Regions from separate parts of the Agrobacterium sp. O3.4 genome, predicted to be linked through region 3. Evidence: predicted binding sites of a transcription regulator. Region 3 holds the regulator's gene; each other region holds the start of a gene.
What was found. Region 3 encodes PhoB, which activates phosphate uptake and scavenging genes when phosphate is short. Its sites were predicted from a motif close to TGTCATNNANCTGTCAT; they were not measured.
Positions count from the first base shown of each region.

Region 1 (2,200 bases), 240 kb from region 3:
CGCGGGCACAAACGATGCTGAGCGGTTCCTCAGAGCCCGGCGAGAGCGAGCGGTTCGGGACCGGCAGATTGCTGTATCGGCCGTGCGGGAAGCTGCGCGCCGGGAATGTTGATGCTGGTCGACGTCATGGTCTCGTCGATGCCGGACCCTTGTGAATCGGTCCCGTAAATCTCCGTGACGGCCGCGGCGGTCAGCTCCGCCGGCGTTCCGTCGAAGACAACACGGCCCTGCGACATGCCGATGATGCGTTCGCAATAATTGCGCGCCGTATCCAGCGTGTGCAGGTTGGTGATGACGGTGATGCCTTCGCGCTCGTTGATGTCGCGCAGCGCGTCCATCACGATCTTGGCATTGAGCGGGTCGAGCGATGCGATCGGCTCATCGGCCAGAACCATCTTCGGAGACTGCATCAGGGCGCGGGCGATGGCGACGCGCTGCTGCTGGCCGCCGGAAAGCGTGCCGGCAGCCTGCATGGCCACATGTTCGATGCCGAGCCGCTCAAGGGCGGCGATTGCCATCAGGCGCTCATCATTGGTGAAAATGTTGAACAGGCTGAGCGCCGTCGAACGGTGGTTGAGACGGCCAAGCATGACATTGGTGAGCACATCGAGACGCGGCACCAGATTGAACTGCTGGAAAATCATGGCGCAGTCGCGCTGCCAGTTGCGCAGCGCCGCACCCTTCAGCGACGAAACTTCCATGTCGTTGAAGTGAATGGAACCCGAGGAGGGATCGACGAGGCGATTGATCATGCGCAGCAGCGTCGATTTGCCGGCGCCGGAGCGTCCGATCACGCCGACCATCTGACCCTGCGGTATCTCGACATTTACGGCATCGACCGCGGTGTGGTTGCCGAAACGGCGCGTGACTTGCTTCAGGTGAAAGCTCATTTCCCCGTCCAATCTTCTTATGACGGGGTTCGACCTAACAGCGGTCCATGAATTGCGCGTGTCAGTTTAATGAAGAAAATATTACAGAATTCGCAGATACGACGCCGAGGGGTTCGCCGACAAACCTTTCGTCAGGCAAGTCATGAGCAGGAAATCCCGACGGGCATGTCTGGAGGCGACAAACAGAAATCCCGGGACATGGTCCCGGGACTGCAATTGCTTCGCCCTGAGCGGAATTCATCCGCCATATTTCGCCACGAAATCCTCGGCGGCGAGCGCGCGGAAATCATCGAGCGCACCGCGTAGCCTTGCATGGTCCCAATCCCACCAATTCAGATTATCCATTCGCCGGCCGAGCTCCGCTGAAAAACGCTCGCGGATCAGCCGGGCGGGCACGCCGCCGACGATGGTATAGGGTGCGACATCTTTCGATACCACTGCGCCAGCGCCGATCACCGCACCGTTCCCCACCGTCACGCCGGGCAGGAGGGTCGCACCATGGCCGATCCAGACATCGTGGCCGATCACCACCCGCTTGGCGCGGCGTGCGGCAAAGAAATCCGTTTCATCCTCGGCGTCGTCCCAGTAGCTGCGGGCGCGGTAGGTGAAATGGTGCAATGTCGCCCGCTGCATCGGGTGATTGGTGGCATTGATGCGGACGGAAGCGGCGATATTGACGAATTTGCCGATGGTGGCGCACCAGATCGCGCCATCCTGCATGACGTAGGAGTAGTCGCCCATCTCAACCTCCTCGAGGCGGCAGCGCTCCGAAATTTCGGTATAGCGGCCGATCGAGGAATTGGTGACGCGGGCGGTGTCGTGAATGACGGGTTCGAGACCGACCTTGACACTCATGCCGCTGCCTTCCGGGGAGAGAATTGCGAGACGTCGAGAATGCGGTCGGCAACGGCTTCGCGCACTTCCTCGTCGTGGAAAATGCCCAGCAGCGCCGTGCCTTTGGCTTTTTTCTCGATGATCATGTCGACGACCACCCGCCGGTTGGCGGCATCCAGCGATGCGGTCGGCTCATCGAGAAGCAGGATCGCATGATCGGTGATGAAGCCGCGCGCTATGTTGACGCGCTGCTGCTCGCCGCCCGAAAAGGTCGCCGGCGGCAGGGACCACAGTTCGCGCGGCAGGTTGAGTTTCGACAACAGCATAGCAGCCTGCTCACGCGCCTCCTCGGCGGCCACTTTGCGCGCGAAGAGCGGTTCGGCAACGACGTCGATTGCCGGAACACGCGGCACGGTGCGCAGGAACTGACTGACATAACCGATGGTGCGATGGCGAATTTCGAGGATCGTACGCGG
Region 1 covers NZ_JALPZP010000001.1:2,481,688-2,483,887, reverse strand. Annotated here, with positions in the region: gene phnC (phosphonate ABC transporter ATP-binding protein) at 30-890, opposite strand; gene M0412_RS12125 (DapH/DapD/GlmU-related protein) at 1,128-1,745, opposite strand; gene phnL (phosphonate C-P lyase system protein PhnL) at 1,742-2,200, opposite strand, start outside.
Region 1: the regulator PhoB is predicted to act here: its motif matches at 960-976, upstream of phnC (phosphonate ABC transporter ATP-binding protein).

Region 2 (2,200 bases), on a different contig from region 3:
TTTCAGGCGTCAGAGCCACCCATTCGCCTGCGCCGTCATCGGCGAACTTGGCGACATAAAGCGTGCCTTCGTCGAGCAGCCTGGAGGTGTCGCCGCCCGGCACGTAAATGCCGTTGGAGACGAATTTATAGAGGAATTCGCCACGCTCGTCGTCACCCATGTAAACGACGACGCGGCCGTCACGGGCAATCACCACGGCGGCGTTTTCGTGCTTGATGCGGCCAAGCGCGGTGCGTTTGATCGGGGTGGAGGAGGCGTCCGAAGGATCGATCTCGACCACGTAACCGGCGCGGCGCGGCTCGTTCGGGTTCTTGGCAACGTCGAAACGCGCGTCGAACTTCTCATAGGCGTAGCGGGTCTCGGCGACGATGCCATAACGCTTGTAGTCCTCAGGCAGCTTGAAGGCGGTATCGGTGGTGCCGAAATAGCCGTTGAAGTTTTCTTCGCAGGTGAGGTAGGTGCCCCATGGCGTGCGGCCGGCACCGCAATTGTTGAAGGTCCCGAGACAGTCGATACCATCAGGATCGGCGGCGGTCTTGACGAGCTCGGAGCCTGCGGCCGGGCCGGAAAGCTTCATCGGCGTGTTGTGGTGGATACGGCGGTTGAACGGGCTGTCGAGAACGATTTCCCAGCCCTCGTTGCCTTCCGCCACTTCCATGACGGTAACGCCCTGCATGTTCTGCAGGATCTTCACGTCGTCGGCCGTCTTCGGGTTGCCCTTGTCCGCGTGCGGCAGGTTGATTTCAGGGTTCACATATTCATGGTTGACGGCGATCAGCTGGTGAGCGCCGACCATGAAGAGTTCCATGCCGTCGGTATTTTCACCAAAGACCTTGTCGGAGTTTTCAACGCTGACACCCTTGGCCGCGTCGAGATCGGGAACGTTGGAAAACAGCGGCTGGCCCCATTTGGCAACCGGCTTCCAGCTGTAACCTTCCGGCACGTGAATGGTGTGGTCGGTTGCGGCCGCCACCGGCTTGAAGGGGAAGCGGCCAGCGGCGGCTTCCTGCGCTTCGGCCGAAGTGCTTGCCATCAGGTTGCCAAGCGTGCCCATGGCAGCTGCAGCCGAGCCGAAAGCCAGCACGCCGCCGAGGAAACCGCGGCGGGAAATCGCGGTTTCGACCACGCGGTCGAAATCGGTTTCGGCCGGCGGCGGGTTTTGCAGTTCATCCCATTCGTCCCAGGACAGCTTGCTCGTATCGATGTCGGTCATGTCGTGTCTCCACCGTTGCATGTTTGGAATCATTCCAACAAGCTGCGTACCGTTTGAGTATTTCACACGGATGACGGGAGGAGTGGCTTTAAATATGAGTTTATGGGAACAGAAACCGTTGTTTTTCCCTCATTGCGGGAGAAGGATGCGGGTGAGAAGGAGGTCTTCGAAATGGCCGAAGCGGAAGGCGATCTCCGTTCCCTCAAGCCAGTTACCGGTAAGGTCGGCGGTCAGGCGAAGCGACCCCGAGCCATCCGCGTCGTAAGCGGATAATTCGGCTGCTTCGAAAAAGAAAAGCCGTTTCACCGTCGGATAAAGCGCCTTGAACAGGCTCTCCTTGGCCGAAAAAATGAGCCCGGTCATGAAGGGATCGACAATGTTGCCGAGGCTGTGAAGCTCATGCGCCGTCAAGGTCTGCGAAGCGATATCGCGGGCTTCTTCTTCGCTCAGGCGTTTCTCGATATCGATGCCGATGCCGAGAAACCTGCTGCTGGAGCCGGCAAGCGCAATTGCACGATCACTGCTATGAGAAATCGCGCCGACCACCCCTTCGGGCCAGATCGGCGCGCGGTCCTCTCCCATTCCGGGAAATGATGCGTGGCCGGTAAGGCGGCGTATGGCTTCCGCCGCGCATCTGCGTCCCGCCAGAAACTCCGCCTTGCGTCTCGGCACCGCCCGCAACAGCTGTGCGGGCAGGGCAGGGGCGATGCTGCCACCGGTTTCGTCGTCGGGGCTGTAACGAAGGGTGAGGCAATGGCAATCGCTGCCGTCATCCGGCCACGGCCAGACGGCTTCCGGCTGGTTGCCAGAAACAGTCTCGTTATGCAATGCCGGCATGATCGCCATATCTGTCCCTCACTACGCCGGCGAGATCAGGCCGCGAGCGTTGCGCCGCCATCAACCACGATCTGCTGCATCGTCACGTGGCCAGCCTGATCGGAGGCGAGAAACAGCACCGTATCGGCTATATCATCCGGTCTTGCAATC
Region 2 covers NZ_JALPZP010000006.1:193,728-195,927, forward strand. Annotated here, with positions in the region: gene M0412_RS22390 (PhoX family phosphatase) at 1-1,213, opposite strand, end outside; gene M0412_RS22395 (4'-phosphopantetheinyl transferase) at 1,343-2,059, opposite strand; gene dhbA (2,3-dihydro-2,3-dihydroxybenzoate dehydrogenase) at 2,086-2,200, opposite strand, start outside.
Region 2: the regulator PhoB is predicted to act here: its motif matches at 1,273-1,289, upstream of M0412_RS22390 (PhoX family phosphatase).

Region 3 (2,200 bases):
CCGGAAGTGATCCTGATGGATGAACCCTGCTCCGCGCTCGATCCGATCGCAACCGCCAAGGTCGAGGAACTGATCCACGAGCTGCGCGCCAATTTTACGATCGTCATCGTTACGCACTCCATGCAGCAGGCAGCGCGTGTTTCCCAGCGTACGGCCATGTTCCATCTTGGTCATCTTGTCGAAGAAAACGAAACGGACAAGATGTTCACCAATCCGGACGACCAGCGTACGCAGGATTACATCATGGGCCGCTTCGGCTGATTTCCGGCCGGCGCTTTATCGAAACCGAACAAGACTGGTGCCTTTGCCGTGCCCCGCTGGTGTGCACGTGCATGAAGGCCAAGCCGGAGGATTAGACCATGACACAGACAACGACCCATTCGCATATTCTGTCCGCTTATGACGACGAATTGAAGTTCCTGACGCGCCGCATCGCCGAAATGGGCGGTCTGGCCGAGCAGATGTGCGCCGACGCCGTGCGCGCGCTGGTCAATTCCGATGCTGCGCTTGCGCAGAAGGTCATTTCCGACGACGCGATCCTCGACCATTCCGAGCGGGAGATCGGCGACAAGGCCATCGTCACCATCGCCAGACGGCAGCCCGTCGCGGCCGATCTTCGCGAAATCATCGGCACGCTGCGTATTGCTGGCGATCTCGAGCGCGTCGGTGATCTCGGCAAGAACACTGCCAAGCGCGTTATCGCCGTTGCCGGCACCGGCGTGCCGCGCAAGCTCGCCCGCGGTCTCGAACATCTGTCGGAACTGGCGCTGGTGCAGCTCAAGGAAGTGCTCGACGTCTATTCCACCCGTTCCGCCGAGAAGGCCAATGCCATCCGCGAGCGTGACGAAGAAATCGACGCCATGTACACGTCGCTCTTCCGTGAGCTTCTGACCTACATGATGGAAGATCCGCGCAACATCACCACCTGCACGCATCTTCTGTTCTGCGCCAAGAACATCGAGCGTATCGGTGATCATGCGACGAATATCGCTGAGACAATTTATTACATGGCCACTGGCAGCCAGCCGGAGGGCGAGCGTCCGAAGGACGATAGTTCCAACACACTCGGTTCGGTGACCGAATAACAGACAGGCAGAAGCTTGCGGAGTTAGTATATGGTGCCCAAGATTGCAGTTGTGGAAGACGAGGAAGCGTTGAGCGTCCTGCTTCGTTACAATCTCGAGGCTGAGGGATACGACGTCGACACGATACCCCGTGGCGACGAGGCGGAAATCAGGCTGCAGGAACGTATTCCGGATCTTCTCATCCTGGACTGGATGTTGCCCGGTGTTTCCGGCATCGAACTGTGCCGGCGCCTGAGAATGCGGCCCGAAACCGAACGCCTGCCCATCATCATGCTGACGGCGCGCGGTGAAGAAAGCGAGCGGGTACGCGGTCTTGCCACCGGTGCCGACGATTATGTCGTCAAGCCGTTTTCGACGCCGGAACTCATGGCCCGCGTCAAGGCTATGCTGCGCCGGGCCCGCCCGGAGGTTCTTTCGTCGGTGCTGAAATGCGGCGATATAGAACTCGATCGCGAAACCCACCGCGTTCACCGCAAGAGCCGCGAAGTGCGTCTCGGACCGACGGAATTCCGCCTGCTGGAATTCCTGATGACATCTCCGGGTCGGGTGTTCTCTCGCTCGCAGTTGCTGGACGGCGTCTGGGGCCACGATATCTACGTGGATGAGCGCACCGTTGACGTTCACGTCGGACGTCTGCGCAAGGCGCTCAATTTTTCGCACATGCAGGATGTCATCCGCACCGTTCGCGGTGCCGGATATTCGATGGAAGCCTGAGCGAAGCTGAACTGACCAGCTTCAGTCAGCATAACATACGTATAAAGATCAAAAGGCTCGACACCATTGCGGTATCGGGCCTTTTTGATTTTGAACCTTCCCCAAACACGGTGTCTTGACCTTTTGAATGGACAATCGCCTGTCTGTTGGTGCGCGGATTGTGGGCTAGGCGCCATCGGTGATGGAGGAAAAGGCCGAACATTCCGCCGGCGCATTGTTTCCGCAGCCGGTCTGAATTTGTCATAAAAAAACGGGCCCGAAGGCCCGTAGTTTTTGAGTGCTGATTGCGTGCCGCAACACTCAAGCCTTGCGGCGCTCACTGACCGGCTGGTAGGCGAGCTTCGCATGGAACTTGCAATAGGGTGAGGATTCCAGCGCTTCGCAACCGCAGAAGTGGAAAT
Region 3 covers NZ_JALPZP010000001.1:2,239,235-2,241,434, reverse strand. Annotated here, with positions in the region: gene pstB (phosphate ABC transporter ATP-binding protein PstB) at 1-261, shown strand, start outside; gene phoU (phosphate signaling complex protein PhoU) at 360-1,085, shown strand; gene phoB (phosphate regulon transcriptional regulator PhoB) at 1,116-1,799, shown strand; gene M0412_RS10900 (GcrA family cell cycle regulator) at 2,100-2,200, opposite strand, start outside.

Region 4 (2,200 bases), on a different contig from region 3:
CGGCTTCATCATGCTGATGGGCCTCGTCACCAAGAACGGTATCCTGCTGGTGGATTTCGCCAACAGGGAGCGGAAACGCGGACTTTCGCTCAACGAAGCGCTGGCGAATGCCGGTGTAATCCGCTTCCGGCCGATCATCATGACGACGCTTGCGATGATCTTCGGAATGATCCCACTTGGGCTCGCCATCGGCGGTGGCGGTGCACAGCGCGCGCCGATGGCGCATGCGGTGGTCGGCGGCCTCATCAGCTCCACCCTTCTCACCCTAATCGTCGTGCCAACCATCCTGTCCTATATCGACAGCATCACCAGGCGTTTCGCCAACCTTTTGCCGAGAGCACCGGATGAGGCAGGGAAAGCGGACGCGACGGATAACCCGGTCCAGCCGCGCGAGGCGCAGCCCGGCTGAAAGCCCCTTGTTGGCATGCAGGACGGCCATTGGCGGGAGAGGCAGCAATGCTTTTTCCGTCAATGGGGCAACGGTTCTTATCGGAGCAGAAGCATGGTGGCCGGCCCCTGCCACAAGTACGGAAAGAACGATGATGGCATGGAGGTAGCGGCCGGGAAGCCGCATGGCGGCACGACGTAAACGCATAATGCGCCTGATGAAATTCATCCGGCAAAATTGGGCGCGTCATATTGCAATGGCATTACGGCAAAAGCTCCGGACAGCGTAATATCTGGGCTCTGCGCACACAGAACATGGCGGCCCCTCAGGGTCTCTCACCCGCCCTGTCTTTCCTTTTGCCCTTGGGCCTGAAATCAACCAGCAGTGATTTCAGTTCGATTTCCCGAACGCGCCTCGCGGCCTCATCCGGACGGACCCATTCAACCAGGCGTTCGCCCCGTTCCTTGAAACTTGTTTCCGTACCCGTCACCTCGATCTGGAATACATCGACCATGCACGGGACGACGTCGCCATTGTCGAGCATCTTCAGATAGGTGTAACGGCCAATGGCGGCCTTTCTCACCCGGCCCCGCACGCCCGCCTCTTCCCACGCCTCGATCGCCGCCGCCTCATGCGGCTTCTTGCGCTTCATCGGCCAGCCGCGCGGAATAATCCAGCGCTGGGTGGTGCGCGACGTGACGAGGAGGATTTCAACATCGTCTCCATTGCCGCAGTAGCGAAAACACAAGGCGGCATATTGCTGCCGGAAAGCGCCGGTGAAGAGCTTTTCGGGAACGGCAGCGAGCTGCTGGAGCAGTGTCAGGGGGCGCGCCGGACGGGTTTTCCGGCTTTTCTTGGAAGATTTCATTTGCGTTGATAGTGCCGATTTTCCGGGTTGCATCAATGCCCTGCCTGCATTTATGACAGTTTTATGACAATTACCCCCTACAACATAAATAGCGCCATTGAGGGCCAATTCGCATGATGAGCATTTTCCGCAAGCTGATGCCGCGCGAAGATCGTTTCTTCGACCTGTTCAGCAAACATTCCGAAACCGTCGTCAAGGCGGCCGGTGCTCTCGATCAACTGTTAAGCGGCATCGATGTCGAGAAGAATTGCGACCTTATCGTCGCCCTCGAAGATCAGGCCGACGACATTACCCGCGATGTGCTGCTTGCGGTGCGGCGCAGCTTCATCACTCCCTTTGATCGCGGCGACATCAAGGACCTCATCCAGTCCATGGATGACGCCATCGACATGATGCACAAGACGGTGAAGACCATCCGCCTGTTCGAACAGGGCGAATTCGATCCGCTGATGAAAGAGATGGGCCATGAGATCGTGCGTGCGGCAAGCCTGATCGCCGAAGCCATTCCGCTTCTGGAAAAGGTCGGCACCAATGCGCAGCGCCTCTCGGCGATTGCCGAAGAAGTCACCCGCGTCGAAGGCCGCTCCGACGAGCTTCATGATCAGGGCCTGAAAGACCTTTTCCGCCGCCACGGTGCGGCCGGTAACGCCATGGCCTATATGATCGGCAGCGAGATCTACGGCGAACTCGAAAAGGTCGTCGACCGCTTCGAGGATGTGGCCAACGAGATCAGCGGCATCGTTATCGAGAACGTCTGATGGATGTCGCACTTGCCCTGCCGCTGCTTGTCGGCCTTATCGCCATCGCGCTGTTCTTCGATTTCCTGAATGGTCTCCATGACGCTGCAAATTCCATCGCCACCATCGTTTCCACCCGCGTATTGCGCCCGCAATATGCGGTTGCGTGGGCGGCATTCTTCAATTTCATCGCCTTCCTGTTTTTCG
Region 4 covers NZ_JALPZP010000005.1:222,171-224,370, forward strand. Annotated here, with positions in the region: gene M0412_RS21225 (efflux RND transporter permease subunit) at 1-409, shown strand, start outside; gene M0412_RS21230 (NUDIX hydrolase) at 714-1,256, opposite strand; gene M0412_RS21235 (DUF47 domain-containing protein) at 1,370-2,014, shown strand; gene M0412_RS21240 (inorganic phosphate transporter) at 2,014-2,200, shown strand, end outside.
Region 4: the regulator PhoB is predicted to act here: its motif matches at 1,309-1,325, upstream of M0412_RS21235 (DUF47 domain-containing protein).